3 regions of the Micromonospora sp. M42 genome follow, and region 1 is predicted to be linked to each of the others. Evidence: riboswitches for the same ligand, from Rfam matches in the RefSeq annotation. Region 1 holds a riboswitch; each other region holds the start of a gene.
The links. A riboswitch is a leader RNA that binds a small molecule or an ion and turns the genes downstream of it on or off. The one in region 1 is predicted to bind cyclic di-AMP.

Region 1 (4,697 bases):
CGCCACGCTGCACTCGCTCGGCTCGCTCTTCCCCGGCCTGTCCGCGTCGCGGACCGACCCGCCGGACGTGGCGGCGGTGAAGGGCTCGCTGCGGATGCGCCGGGTGCTGGAACGCGCGGTCCGCGACGCGGTGCCGGACTCCCCCGCCGAACTGCGCCTGCTGTACCGGGGTGAGCTGCTGCGCCTGGAGCGCCCCGCGCTGGACGCGATCCGGGACCGGACGCTGGCCCGGGGCGCGCGCCGCAACGAGGTACGCCGGGCGGCGTTCGACGCGGTGCTCGCCGCGCTCTACGCGCAGGCCCGCACGCTGCGGGTGGGACGGCTGCCGGAGCAGCCCGCGTTCGAGGACGAGATCATCGAGCGGCCGGAGTTCCGCGAGTTCCTCAAGGCGTGGTGGCCCCGGCTGCACCCCCGGCACGTGCTGGACTGGCTGGCCCGCCCGGACCGGCTGCGCCGCTACGCCGGGGGGATCCTCTCCTCGGCCGAGATCCGGTTGCTCGGGCAGGCGTACCGCACGCTCACGACCGACGGGCTGACGGTGGCCGACATCGCGCTGCTGGACGAGCTGGACGCGCTGCTGGGCAAGCCGGTGCAGCGGGCCCGGCCCAAGCGCGACCCGTACCAGCTCGCCGGTGGCGTGCGCGAGCTGAGCACGTACGCCGATCGGCAGCGCGCCGCCCGCGCGGCGGCGCGGGAGCGTCCGGCCGACTACCGCGACTACGCGCACGTGGTGGTGGACGAGTCGCAGGACGTCTCGCCGATGCAGTGGCGGATGATCGGCCGGCGCGGGCGGCTGGCGTCCTGGACCGTTGTCGGTGACCCGGCGCAGACGGCCTGGACCGGCGACCCGCAGGAGCTGGACCGGGCCCGGGACCAGGCGCTGGGCCGGCGCAAGCGGCACCGCTACGAGCTGACCACCAACTACCGCAACTCGGCGGAGATCTTCGCGGTGGCGGCGGCGGAGATCCGCCGGCTCTACCCGGATCTGCCGCTGCCCGACGCGGTCCGGTCCACAGGCGTTCCGCCGGTCGAGCGCACGGTGCCCGCCGCCGAGCTGCCGGCGGCCACCGTCGAGGCGGCCGAGGCGCTGCTCGGCCAGGTGGAGGGCACCGTCGGCGTGATCACGCCGGTGCCGCGCCGGGACGAGGTGGCCGGCTGGCTGGGCGCGCTCGGCGCGGGCCGGCTCCAGGTGGTGACCAGCCTCCAGGCCAAGGGCATGGAGTACGACGGCGTGGTGCTGGTGGCGCCGAGCGAGATCCGGGCCGATCCGGGCTCGGGCGTGCGCACGCTCTACGTGGCGCTGTCCCGGGCGACCCAGCGCCTCACCACGCTCGACCCGGTGGGGTGAGGGGCCACGCCCGCGCCACCCACAGTTCACTTGCATACATAGCGATGTGAGCATACATTGGGCCCGGCCGGTACGCGGCAGGGAGGGTGTTGGCGTGGGCGCAGGTCATGACCACAGCAGCGCGGTGGCCAACGCGGCACACCGCCACGCAGGCCGGCTCTGGGCCGCGTTCGCGCTGCTCGCCGTCCTGATGGTGGTCGAGGCGGTGGCCGCCTTCACCACCGGCTCGCTCGCACTGCTCTCCGACGCCGGGCACATGTTCACCGACGTGCTCGGCATCGGCATGGCCCTCGCGGCGATCACCGCCACCCGGCGCGCCGGCACCGACCCGCAGCGCACGTTCGGCCTCTACCGGCTGGAGGTGCTCGCCGCCCTCGCCAACGCCGTGCTGCTCGGCGCCGTCGCGGTCTACGTCCTGATCGAGGCGGTACGCCGCTTCGGCGAGCCGCCGGAGGTGCTGGCCGGCCCGATGCTCGTGGTGGCGGTGCTCGGCCTGCTCGCCAACATCGTCGCCTTCGCGCTGCTGCGCGCCGGGGCGAAGGAGAGCATCAACCTGCGCGGCGCGTACCTGGAGGTGCTCGGCGACCTGCTCGGCTCGCTCGGCGTGATCGCCGCGGCGCTGGTCATCGCGGTGACCGACTGGTGGTGGGCGGACCCACTGGTCGCCGTCGGGATCGGCCTGTTCATCCTGCCGCGCACCTGGCGGCTCGGCCGGGCCGCGGTGCGCATCCTGGTGCAGGCGGCGCCGGAGCACCTCCAGGTGACCGCCGTGCACGACCGGCTGGCCGCGGTCCCCGGCGTGGCCGAGGTGCACGACCTGCACGTCTGGACGCTCACCTCGGGCATGGAGGTGGCCTCGGCGCACCTGACCACCGACCCGGGTGTGGACCCGGCCGGGGTGCTGGCCGCCGCGCGGACGGCGCTGCACGAGGACTTCTCCATCGATCACGCCACGTTGCAGGTCGAACCCGGAGCGTCAGCCGGAGTGTGCGGAAAGACCGAGTGGTGATTAGGGCAGACTTAAATCACCGTGACTGCTGTACACTTATGTCGGTTTTGCCCCACCATGCGGCACTGCGCAACGGAGCCACGCCCGGGCCGCGCCGGTAGGCTCGGTCGCGGCCGCAGCCACCGGCGTCACCGGCGCAGGTGGGGTGGCCGTCGCCTAATCGCCCGAAGGGGCGAGCCGGGGAACCACGTACGTGGGGTGCATCCGCGTCAGCGGTAGGGATCTTCCGTCCCGAACCCGTCAGCTAACCCGGTCGGCGGTTGACGGAAGGACATGTGAATGCCCCCAGTGGCACCTGTACGACGGACGGCCGCCCGGTTGGCGGCCCTGCTCGTCGCGACGCTGACTGTCGGCGTCGCGACCGTTCCGGCCTCCCCCGCCTCGGCGGCGCCCCGGACCGCCCTGCTCGCCGCCGCGCCCGGCGACGACGAGGGCGGCACGCCCGAGCTGCGCGCCCAACTCGACGCGGCCAGCAAGGGCTGGCTGGAGGCGAAGGCCGCGCTGAACCGGTCGGTGAACCGCCAGAAGCAGCTCAACGACCAGCTCGCGAAGGTCGGCGCCGAGCTGGCCGTACGTGACGCCAAGGTCGGTGAGATCGCCGGGGTGGCGTACCGCGCGGGCCGCCTCGGCACCGCCGCGGCGCTGCTCGACAGCAGCAGCCCGGCGGGCTTCATGGACCGGGCCGCCACGCTGGAACAGGTCGCCGCGCACGAGGACCGCACGGTGCGCGAGCTGATCACCACCCGGGACGAGGCCACCCGCACCCGGGCCGCGCTCGACACCGAGATCCGCGAGCAACGCAAGCAGGTCGAGGTGATGGGCAAGCGCAAGGAGCAGGCCGAGCGCGCGCTCGAAGTGGCCAACGAACGTTCCGCACGCAACAACAGCAGCGGCGGCGGCAGCGTCCAGGGCACCTCAAGCAAGAACGCGAAGCCTGCGCCACGCAACTCGGACGGCTCGTGGCCGTCGGAGTCGTGCAGCGTCAACGACCCGACCCCGGCCAACGGCTGCATCACCCCGCGGACGCTGCACGCGCTGCAGCAGGCCAAGGCGGCCGGTTTCACCAGGTACGTCTCGTGCCACCGGCCCAGCGGCTCGGGCGAGCACCCGAAGGGGCGGGCCTGCGACTTCGCCGCCCAGAAGAACGGCTTCGGCGGCGTGGCCAGCGGCGGTGACCGGACGTACGGCAACAACCTGGCCGCGTACTTCGTGCGCAACGCCGACCCGCTCGCCGTGCTCTACGTGATCTGGTTCAAGCAGATCTGGCTGCCCAGCAGCGGGTGGAAGTCGTACAGCGGCGGCAACGGAGACCCGTCCAGCGACCACACCAACCACGTGCACCTGTCGGTGTACTAGCGCGCTCCCGGGGGGCCGGCCGGATCGGGCCGGCCCTCCAGCGTCGCGCCGAGACGGGCCGCCAGGCTCAGGTGAGCCGCCCGGGCCTGGCGGAACGCGTACCCGAACAGCGGCGCCGGCGCGGTGAGCGTGATCTCCACGTCGATGCGCACGGTGCCGTCGGGCTCGTCGCGTAGCCGGGTGTGGTTGCGCACCGTCGTCGCCGGCTGCTGCCGGGCGACAGTGACCACCTCGTCCTCGCTCGCGACCAGCACGTCCGCCTGGTACGTGACCGGGAAGTGCAGCGGGCCCAGTTGCAGCCGGTCGGTGATCGCGTAGCTGGCCAGCGCGCCCGGCCGGGCCGGCAGCTGCCGGACCCGGACGATCAGCGGATGCAGCTCGCCCTGGCGACTCAGGTCACCCAGCAGTGCCACCGCGTCGGCCCGGCTGCACCGGGCCTGCACGGTGTAGCTGAAGCTGTCGCTGCTCTGCAAGCGGGCCCCCTCGCCGTCGTACGTCGCGACGATCGTCCCGTACCGACGCCGGGCTGGCAACGGGTAGAAGGTCCCCTGGCCGCAGGGGGTGCGAACGGCGCTCAGGCGCCGGGCAGCACCTCGGGGGTGTCGTCGGCGAACCACGGCTCGGGAGCGCCGAAGAGGCCGAGCAGGCCGGTCACCCAGAGCTGCCGGTGCACGAACCGGCTCGGCTCGGTGACCACGAGCTTGACGCCGCTGACCTCGCAGGTCTGGAAGCCGGCCACCATGGCGCTGATGCCGACCGAGTCGATGAACGTGACGAGCCGCATGTTCAGCTCGATGCGCGAGGGACGGCCCTTCGCGAGCACCTCGGCGATCGCTTCCCGCACCTCGTACGCGGTGTCGACGTCGATCTCCCCACGGGGCGCGATCTGGACGACACCACCCGGCCGCACCGACTTCACGATCGACAGGCTCACGCGAGCACCTCCACTCGCCCTTGACGGGCGCCTCATCAGTACGCGGGCCG
Region 2 (4,697 bases), 3.9 Mb from region 1:
GCAGCCGGTCCCGGCCGGCCGGATCACCGCGCCGGTCGGCCTGCGGGCCCCGCCCGCCCGCTGATCCGCCCACGGGCCGCGCCCGTCACCGCACCCACCGAACGTCATCCCGCACCCGCCCTTCGACGGCCCGGCGCCCCCGCGCCGCGCCCCGACCGGCCGTGCGGATTCTCCCGCCAGGTTCTTCCCGTGAGGTGCCGACCATGTCGCAGACCGCTCTCTACCACTTCCTCACCGCGGTCCCCGAGGCCGCCGCCATCTGGTCCTTCCTGATGCTGCTCGCGTTCGGCCTGCTCGCCGCGCTGGTGGCCCGGCCCGAGCGCGACGGCGTCGCCGAGGCTGCCGCCGATCCGGTGGACCAGGACGCCGCGCGCCGCGACGACCTCGTCCGGTACGCCGAGGAGGTGGCGGTGGCCGCCGCCGGGGCCGCCCAGACGGCCCGTCGCCGCCGGGAACGGTGGCTGGCCGCGCAGGACGAGGCGGAACGCGCCTGGACCGCGTACGACGAGGCGGACAGCGCCGCCCGCCGCCTGGCCGGGGCCGCCGCGCTGGCCGCCCCGCGCACCCCGCGCACCCCGGCGGAGTACGCGGCCCGGGAGCGCTGGCTGCACCACGCCGCCATGACGGCGCACTGGCGCGGCGACCTGTCCGCCCGGCAACTCGCCGACGTGCTGGCGCGCCGCAACGGGTGGGACCCGCGCCGGCACCCGGCCGAGCAGGAGATCGTGCTGGCCCGGGCCGTACGGGACCGGCGCCGGACCGGCTGGGAGAGCGCCGCCGAGCGGGAGCGGCAGGCGTGGCGGGACGCCGAACTGGCCGCCGAGGCCGCCCGTACGCTCGCCGCCGAGGCGTACGCGGCCACCCTGGCGGTGCGGCCCGCCCCGGTGTCCCGCGGCGTGGCGACGATCCCCCTGCCGGTCGGCGCGTCCGTCCGCAACGCCCGCTGGCGTCCGGCCCGGGTCGGCTGAGGCGACCGAATTGTTACCCGGAATGTGGTGAGCCGGCTCACCCCCGGCGCCGAAACGGGCGTGGAGCGCAGAACAGGCCAATGAGCCGCGCCATTGCCGGTCAGGCGCTCGCCGTCTGTCCCCTTTTCGCCTCCCGGGCGCCGTCACCACCGCTTGTCCCATTGAGTGAAGTGAGTAACCGGCTGTTCCGAAATCCGTTACCGGGGATCATGTTTACGCAGGTGGGAGCGCTTGGCAGGGGCAGTACCCGCCGGTAGTGTCGGCGCGTCCGGTGCGGTAACCGATCGCAGAAGGCGACGCCGCGCCGACCCGCCTAATCGTGTCATCACGAACCGGGGAACCATGAGCACCATCGGGGTGAATCCGCGGCCACTGCCGCGGTAGGGCGTACTTCCCGCCCGAATCCGTCAGCTAACCCGGTCGGCGGCCACGGAAGGAGTCCCATCCTCGTGCCCACCCCTCGATCGTCCCCCCGCCTCCACGGCTCCGCGGTACCCGCGCTCGCCTGACGCGACCGGCAAACCGCCCCTGGGCGCCCGGCATCGCGGGCGTACCCGTTCCCCCGGCCAATCCGGCCTGCCAGCACGTGTGAACCCCTCCACGTGCCGGGCCGGCGTGTGCCGATCACGCCCCCCGTGGAGGATTTCGTGAAGCACCACCTGAAGCGTCAGCTGCGGCGGATCGCCACCGAACGCCCGTACCAGATCATCGCCGGATCGGCCGCGGCGCTCGTGCTGGCCGCCGGCGCCGGCACCGCCCTCGCCGCCGGTGAGGACGCCCCGGTCCAGCAGGAGAACACCGCCTCGGTCGCCGAACTCGGCGCACGGCTCGGCGAGCCCGCCAGCCGCAGCGAGGCGCGTATCGGCGTCCCGCCGGTGTCGCCGAGCGCCGAGCCCAGCAAGTCGCCCAGCGCCTCCCCGTCGGCGAAGAAGGCCGCGGCGGACCCGGACGTCACCAAGGCCGCGCCGAAGCCGCCGTCGAGCAAGACGCTGGACTACGACTACCAGGCGCAGATCAACTACTACTACTGCGGCCCGGCCGCCGTGCGCAACGCGCTCAGCGCCACCGGCATCGAGCGCAGCCAGGACGCACTCGCCGGCCCGCTCGGCACCACCGAGATGGGCACCAACTCGGCCGAGGACACCACGCGCGTGCTCAACCAGCAGGTCAAGGGCAACCCGTACCGGACCCGGATGATTCCCGGCTCGGCCAGCCCGGCCCAGATGGACCGGCTCCAGGCCGACGTGGTCGAGGCGATCAGCAACGGCCGAGGGGTCGTCGCGAACGTCGCCGGCACCGCCACCGACACCAACGGCGGCTGGCACTCGTTCCCCGGCGGCCACTACGTCGCGGTGATCGGCTACAAGGACGACGGCCGGACCGTCCGGATCGCCGACTCGGCCGACCCGTCGCTGCCGTCGTACTGGCTCACCACGATCGACCTGGCGCACTGGATCGCCAGCCGCGGCTACTCCGCCTGACCCTCCGCACCCCCGGAAGGCCGGCACCCCTCCCGGGGCGCCGGCCTTCCCCGTCCCCACCCGCCCTGGCCCGCCGCCCTCTCGGCGCGTCGATCTTGGACTTGTGGCGCCTGGTATGCCCGGCTCGCCCGCTATGGAAGGCACCACAACTCCAAGATCGGCGGCGAGGGCGAGGGCGAGGGCGAGGGCGGGCGGCGTGGGGCGTGGGGGCGGGTCGGTCGGGTTTGGTCTCGCGTGTCCGGGGCGGGCGGTGGCAGACTGCGCCAATGGGCGATGCGACGGGGAACCGGCACCTGATTCTCCTGCACGGCATGGGCGCCACCGGCGAAGTGTGGCTGCCCTGGGCGCCGCTGCTGGAGCGCCGCTGGCCCGGGCGCTGGCTCGCCCCCGACCTGGCCGGCCACGGCTGGTCGCCGCCGCTCGACGGCTACTCGTTCGACGCCCTGGCCCAGCGCGTCGCGGACGGGCTCGGTCCGCTCCGGCTGGGCCCGCACGACCGGCTGGTGCTGCTCGGACACTCGCTCGGCGGGGTGGTGGCGCTGGCGCTCGCGGCCCGGCAGCGGGCTCTTCCGGTCGACGCGGTGGTGGGGCTCGGCATCAAGGCGGTCTGGTCCCCGGCCGAGCTGGCGAAGGCGAGCGAACTGGCCGCCCGGCCGGTCACCTGGTTCGCCACCCGGGACGAGGTGGCCCGCCGCTACCTGCGCGTCTCGGGGCTGGCCGGGCTGTTCGCCCCGGACCACCCGGTGGTGGAGGCGGGGCTGCGGCGGGTCGACGGCCGCTGGCGGCTGGCGATGGACCCGGCCGCGTTCGCGGTCGGCGAGCCTCGGCTGCCCGCCCTGCTGGCCGCGACCGGCGTGCCGGTGCTGCTGGCCCGCGGCGAGCAGGACCCGATGGTGAGCGACGCGCAGCTCAAGGAGCTGGGCGTGCCGGTGGCCACCCTGCCCGGCCTGGGCCACAACGCGCACGTCGAGGACCCGGCCGCCGTGCTCGCCCTGCTCGACGCGTACCTGTAGAGCGGGGCCTACACGACGGCGCGCTGCGCCGGGACCGCCCAGTCGGCCTGCAGCTCGCGGCGGGCGGCGGCGAGGAACGCCTCGGCGTAGGCGTCGGCGGGGAAGTCGCCCAGGTAGCGGGTGCGCGCCGCCCAGCGCTGCGCGGCCTTCGGGTCGGCGTCGAGCAGGTCGGTGATCACCTGGTCCACGTTGGACATGTCGCGCCGCAGCACGTAGCCGGACGCCGCGAGCGGGAACCGCTCGACGAAGTGCTCGCCGTCGGCGCCGGTGTCGGTGACCGCGTACGGCTTGCCGGAGTAGAGCCAGTCGGAGATGACGCCGGAGACGTCGGAGACCAGCGCGTCGGCGCGGTTGACGCACTCGGTGAGCGTCAGCTCGCGGGCCGCGGCGGCGCCGAACAGGTGCGGGCGGCCGGTCTTGGCCCGGTCGGCGGCGAGCAGCTCGGTGAGCCGGGCGAGCTGGCGGGCCGAGGCCGGGTTCTTGTCGGTGTACGGGTGGGCGCGCAGGATCACCGCCGCCCCGCGGTCGATCAGCCGGCGGATCAGCGTCTCGGCCACCGGCAGCGAGCAGTAGTTGGCGTCGGCGTGGTGCCCGGTCCAGGTCGGGGTGTAGAGGACCGTCGGGTGCGCCGACGCGGCGACCGGCTCCCGGCGTACCTCGATGGCTTCGACCTGGGGCCGGCCGACCACGACGAACTTGTCGGCGGGGATCTCCACGCCCGCGCGGGCGTACCTGTCGATCGCGGCCTGCCCGGCCACGAAGATCTTGTCGAAGATGGCCGAGACCGGGTTGGCGCTCGGGGCCTTGTCGCTGTCGCCGTGGTGCAGCTGCACGTGGGTGAGCTGGTTGAACCGGATCAGGTGGGCGTTCTTCGCGCCGTGGTTGACGTAGAAGGCGACGCGCAGGCTGGGCACCAGCGCCTCGTCGAGCGCCTTCAGGGTGGGGCAGAGGACCACCGGGGCGCGGGTGGCGGCGGCGACGGCCGGCAGGAGCTCCGGCTCGCGCAGCACCACCATGAACGGGCGGCCGATCCGTTCCAGGTACGGCAGCCACATGGTGACCTGGTACTCGGAGCCGGGCGGCGCGGAGAAGTGCAGCACGAACTCGGGCTGGTGGCGGCGGCAGCGCGCGGCCGACCGGGCCCCCGCCCGGCGGGCGGCCGGAACCGGCGCCGGGCGAGGTCGAGCGCGACCGCCCCGCAGCCGGCGCCGACGAGCAGCGCGGCGGCGAGCGCC
Region 3 (4,697 bases), 1.7 Mb from region 1:
GGCGAGCGCGTACGTCTGGCCGGCCGAGGCGCGGGCGCCGTGGTCGGAGATGTACATGGTGTCCGGCGTGCCGTCCGGGCGCAGCCCGAGGTCGTTGACGAGCGGGGCGTCCGGGCTCGGCGCGGTCCGCAGGATCACCGCCGAGGAGCCGCGCGAGGGGCACGGCTGCGCCGGCGGGGTGGGCGTCGGGACGCCCGGCGGCTGCTGGTTGCAACCGGTGAACGCGGGCCGGTTGGTGGCGAAGTCCGGGTCGATGGTGACCAGGCCGGTCTTCGCCGTGCCGGTGCCGCGGAACGGCGCCTTCATCAGGTCGAAGTAGTGCGACCAGTCCCAGTAGGGCCCCGGGTCCCAGTGCATGCCGCCCACGTTGGCGGCGGTGATGCCGGGCACGTTGTCGTGGCCGATGATGTGCTGCCGGTCCATCGGGATGCCGAACTTCAGCGCCAGGTGGCGGACCAGCTTGGCGGAGGTGCGGTACATCGCCTCGGTGTACCAGGTGCCCTGGCCGGCGAAGCCCTCGTGCTCCAGGCCGATGGACTTGGCGTTGACGTACCAGTTGCCGGCGTGCCAGCCCACGTCCTTGGTCTTGATGTGCTGGGCGATGTAGCCGTCCACCGAGCGCAGCGTGTAGTGCCAGCCCAGGTAGTCGGCCCGCTTCACCAGGTCGACGCTCGGGCCGAAGTAGCCCTCGGTGTCGTGGATGACGATGTACTCGATCTTCTGCTGCTTCGGCCGGTCAGCCAGGTCGTGGTTGCCGTAGTCGCCCGGGTCGTCGCTGAGCTGCTCGTAGGGCGCGGGAATCCACTCGCAGGCCAGCCGGACCGGGCACTCCAGTCCGTCCGGCCGCTGCGCGGTGCGCAGGCCGAGGCGGGCCAGCCGGGCGCGGTCCGGCTTCGCGGCGGTGGCGGCGAGCGTGACCCGCTGGCCGTCGTCGGTGGTCCGGGTGGCGCCCTGGCCGAGCTGGTCGTAGACCTCGTCGGCGAAGGCCGCCGCCGCGTCGGCGGTGTCCGCGCCGGAGTAGCGGGCCACCGCGGCGTACCAGGCCGCCGGGTCGGTGCCGGCGCCGACCGGCCCGCCCAGAGCCTTCTGGTACGACGACAGCAGCGCCGCGCCGCCGCGGATGTTCGCGGCCGGGTCGGTGCGCAGCGTCCCCGCGTCCAGCCCGGTGAGCGCGGCGGCCGCGTCGAGCGTCTGGAGCGAGGCGCTCGGCAGCGGCGTCTCCCGCGTCGGCGCGGCGGCGGTGGCCGGGTCGAGCTTCAGCGGCCGGGAGTCGTCGCCGCGCGGGTCCTCGTCCTCGTCGACGTGGGCGCTGCCCGGCGTGGCGAGGATGTGCGCGGCGTCGGTCAGGTGCATCGGGCCGTAGCCGCCGCTGGTGCTGGGCTGACCCGGGTGGGTGTCCCAGCGGGACTCCAGATAGGAGACACCGAGCAGCACGTTCTGGGGGACGCCGTACTCGGCCGCGGCGGCGGCGTATTGTTGTTGCCGGTCGCTCGCGGGCGCGGACGTGTCCGGCGCGGCGGTAACCGGGCCGGTGGTCGCCAGCGCGGTGGCCGTGGCCACGGCGGCGGCGAGCAGTATCCGTCTGCCCGACGGCGGGGCGGAGAGATGCATCGAACCTCCTGGACAGGGATGGGGGTCACTGCGTTTCCACCCTCACTCCGCACACCCGCGACGGTCAATACCTTTCCAGTAAGTAATCAGTCGTGAAAGAAAATTTCACCTCCGTGCGCGGTGTGGCGCTGGATCGCGTACGGAGTGTCACGGCGCTGGAAGTTGCGGATCGATAACGGTGGTCCCTACTCTGGTGAATCGTCGGCCGCACGTCTCACCGTCCAACCCGGTCGGTGACGGTCCGACACCGCCGAGTCGCCTCCGGGCGAGCCGGGGAACCAGGTACCTGGGGTGAATCCGCAGCGCTGCTGCGGTAGGGCGGCTCCCTTCCCGCCCGAATCCGTCAGCTAACCCGGTAGGCGGTACGGAAGAAGGAGTACGGACGCCCGGTGGCACTCCATGCCCCGCGGCCGTCGTCGAACCGGTCGGTCGACCGGTCCAGCGCCGCGCCGCGTTCCCGCTGGTCCCGCTTCACCACCGCCCTCGCCGCACTGGTCGGCACCGCCGTCGTACTGACCGGCGGCGCCACTGCGGCACACGCCGAACCCTCGGTCGCCGAGATCGAGGCCCAGATCGACCGCGACTGGAACAAGCTCGAACCGGTCATCGAGCAGGTCAACGACGTACGCGAGCAGCTCGCCGCGCGGCGCAGGCAGGCCGACGCGCTCGGCCGGCAGATCGCACCCCTGCAAGCCCGGGTGGACGCCGCGCTCGGCCAGGTGGGCGGCCTCGCCGCCGACGCCTACAAGGCCGACAACCTCTCCACGGTCAACGCGCTGCTCGGCAGCCGCTCACCCGGTGACCTGGTCGACGGCCTGGAGCTGCTCGACCGCTTCGCGCACCGCCAGCACGAGCAGGTGCGCTCGGTCGCCGCGCTGCGCGACGAGCTGGCGGCGAAGAAGAAGCCGCTGGACGAGATGATCGCCGGCCTGGCGCGCACCGAGGCCCAGCTCGCGGCGAAGAAGAAGCAGATCGACGCCGAGATCGCCAAGCTGGAGAAGCTGCGGCTCAAGGTGTACGGCAAGGGCGGCGGCGGCCCGCTGCGCCCGGCGCCCTGCCCGGCCGGCTATCCCGGCGGCCCGGCCGGAGCGGCGGTGAAGTTCGCCTGCGCCCAGATCGGCAAGATCTACGTCTGGGGCGCCGCCGGCCCGGACCACTTCGACTGCTCGGGCCTCACCATGGCGGCCTGGGCCAAGGGCGGCGTCTCGCTGCCGCACAGCGCACGCCAGCAGCACGGCGTGACGAAGCGCATCAGCCGGGCCGAGCTGCGCGCCGGCGACCTCGTCTTCTACTACAGCGACCTGCACCACGTGGCGATGTACGTGGGCGACGGCTGGGTGGTGCACGCCTCCCAGTCCGGCAAGCCCATCACGATGAAGCGGGTCGACGACGGCGACATCAACAGCTACGGCCGCGTGTAAGGAAGGGCCCCCTCTTAACGCCTCCGGTAGAGGAGGGGGCCCTTCTTAACAACTGCGGGCGGCGTCAGCGCGTCGGCCAGGTGCGCCAGCTCTGCCAGGACCGGCTCGGCGTCGGGCCGCGCTGCCCCTGGTAACGCGAGCCGTAGACGGCCGAGCCGTACGGGTGCTCGGCCGGCGAGGAGAGCCGGAAGATGCAGAGCTGGCCGATCTTCATGCCGGGCCAGAGCGTGATCGGCAGGTTCGCCACGTTCGACAGCTCCAGCGTGACGTGGCCGGAGAAGCCGGGGTCGATGAAGCCGGCTGTCGAGTGGGTCAGCAGCCCCAGCCGCCCCAGGCTCGACTTGCCCTCGAGCCGGCCCGCGAGCTGGTCGCCCAGCGAGATCACCTCAAGCGTGGAGGCGAGCACGAACTCGCCCGGGTGCAGCACGAACGGCTGGCCCTCGGGCACCTCCACCATCGAGGTGAGGTCGTCCTGCTGGACCGACGGGTCGATGTGTGTGTAGAGGTGGTTGTTGAAGACCCGGAAGAGCCGGTCCAGGCGTACGTCGATGCTCGACGGCTGCACCAGCGTGGGCTCGAAGGGCTCCAGCGCGAGCGTGCCGGCCTTGATCTCGGAGATCAGGTCGCGGTCGGAGAGCAGCATCGGAACACCATAGCGACCGGTATGGGTGACCTGCGTGTCGCACTACTTCTTCGTACACGTGTTCGATAGGATGTCCGCATGGCTTCCTGGTCCGAATTCGCCGCCGACGAGCCCCGCCTCGCCGGCGAGATCCGCCTCCTGATGCAGCAGTACGGGCCGGGCTTCGGCTACCTCGCCACGGTCCGCGCCGACGGCGGCCCCCGCGTGCACCCGGTCTCCCCGGTGTTCACCGACGACGGCCTATGGTGCTTCGTCATCGACTCGCCGAAGCGCCGTGACCTCGAACGCGACGGCCGCTACGCGCTGCACTCGTTCCCGCCCGAGGAGAGCGACGACGAGGCGTACATCGCGGGGCGCGCGCGGCCGGTGACCGACCCGGCCACCGTGACGCGGCTGGCCCGGATCGCCCGCGCGTCGCCACATGGTGACTGGCGGCTGTTCGAGTTCACAGTCGAGGCGGCGATGCTGACCCGGCGCGACCCTGTCGCCCAGCCCGGCGCCGCTCCGCCGCAGGTGCGGGTGTGGCTCGACCCGCTCGGGGCCGAACCGGCCCGGCGTGAGCCGGTGGGCGCGGAGGGCCGGCGCGGCCGGCACGGCTTCGACACCCGCCGCCCGGCCGCCTGACCCCGACCCCGAAACGAGCGGTGCCGGCCCCGTCCGAGGACAGGGCCGGCACCGGTACGTGGTACGAGGCGGTCAGGCCGCGCGGTAGGCGTTCCACGCGGTGAGCATGCGGCTCGCCTGGCCGGCGGTGAACTGGTACATGCAGGAGTCGTACGTGTAGTCCATGAAGTTGGTGATCGGGTCCTTGCCGGCGGTCGAGCAGGTGTCGCGGCCGGTCGGGCACTGGTACGCCGGGGACGCCTCGGCCGGGGTGTCGGAGACGCTGTCGCCCGAGCCGGAGCAGCCGCCCTGGAAGGTGTGGTAGAGGTTCAGCCAGTGGCCGACCTCGTGGGTGCCGGTGTCACCCTGGTTGTAGTTGGTGGCGGTGCCGCCGGGCAGCGACTCGTTGAGCACGACCA

Region 2: linked by a shared signal. The riboswitch ahead of MCBG_RS09305 (C39 family peptidase) and the one ahead of MCBG_RS27465 (coiled-coil domain-containing protein) in region 1 are both predicted to bind cyclic di-AMP.
Region 3: linked by a shared signal. The riboswitch ahead of MCBG_RS19625 (C40 family peptidase) and the one ahead of MCBG_RS27465 (coiled-coil domain-containing protein) in region 1 are both predicted to bind cyclic di-AMP.

Annotation. Positions count from the first base shown of each region.
Region 1 covers NZ_KK037233.1:5,934,865-5,939,561, reverse strand. Annotated here, with positions in the region: gene MCBG_RS27475 (HelD family protein) at 1-1,348, shown strand, start outside; gene MCBG_RS27470 (cation diffusion facilitator family transporter) at 1,443-2,357, shown strand; cyclic di-AMP (ydaO/yuaA leader) riboswitch at 2,501-2,632, shown strand; gene MCBG_RS27465 (coiled-coil domain-containing protein) at 2,637-3,713, shown strand; gene MCBG_RS27460 (SRPBCC family protein) at 3,710-4,186, opposite strand; gene MCBG_RS27455 (STAS domain-containing protein) at 4,288-4,647, opposite strand.
Region 2 covers NZ_KK037233.1:2,065,723-2,070,419, reverse strand. Annotated here, with positions in the region: gene MCBG_RS09315 (hypothetical protein) at 1-64, shown strand, start outside; gene MCBG_RS09310 (hypothetical protein) at 204-968, shown strand; cyclic di-AMP (ydaO/yuaA leader) riboswitch at 1,269-1,409, shown strand; gene MCBG_RS09305 (C39 family peptidase) at 1,604-2,449, shown strand; gene MCBG_RS09300 (alpha/beta fold hydrolase) at 2,716-3,462, shown strand; partial or broken gene MCBG_RS35135 (CDP-glycerol glycerophosphotransferase family protein) at 3,471-4,697, opposite strand, start outside.
Region 3 covers NZ_KK037233.1:4,258,759-4,263,455, reverse strand. Annotated here, with positions in the region: gene MCBG_RS19630 (N-acetylmuramoyl-L-alanine amidase) at 1-1,611, opposite strand, end outside; cyclic di-AMP (ydaO/yuaA leader) riboswitch at 1,850-1,987, shown strand; gene MCBG_RS19625 (C40 family peptidase) at 2,001-3,032, shown strand; gene dcd (dCTP deaminase) at 3,097-3,675, opposite strand; gene MCBG_RS19615 (pyridoxamine 5'-phosphate oxidase family protein) at 3,754-4,299, shown strand; gene MCBG_RS19610 (zinc metalloprotease) at 4,372-4,697, opposite strand, start outside.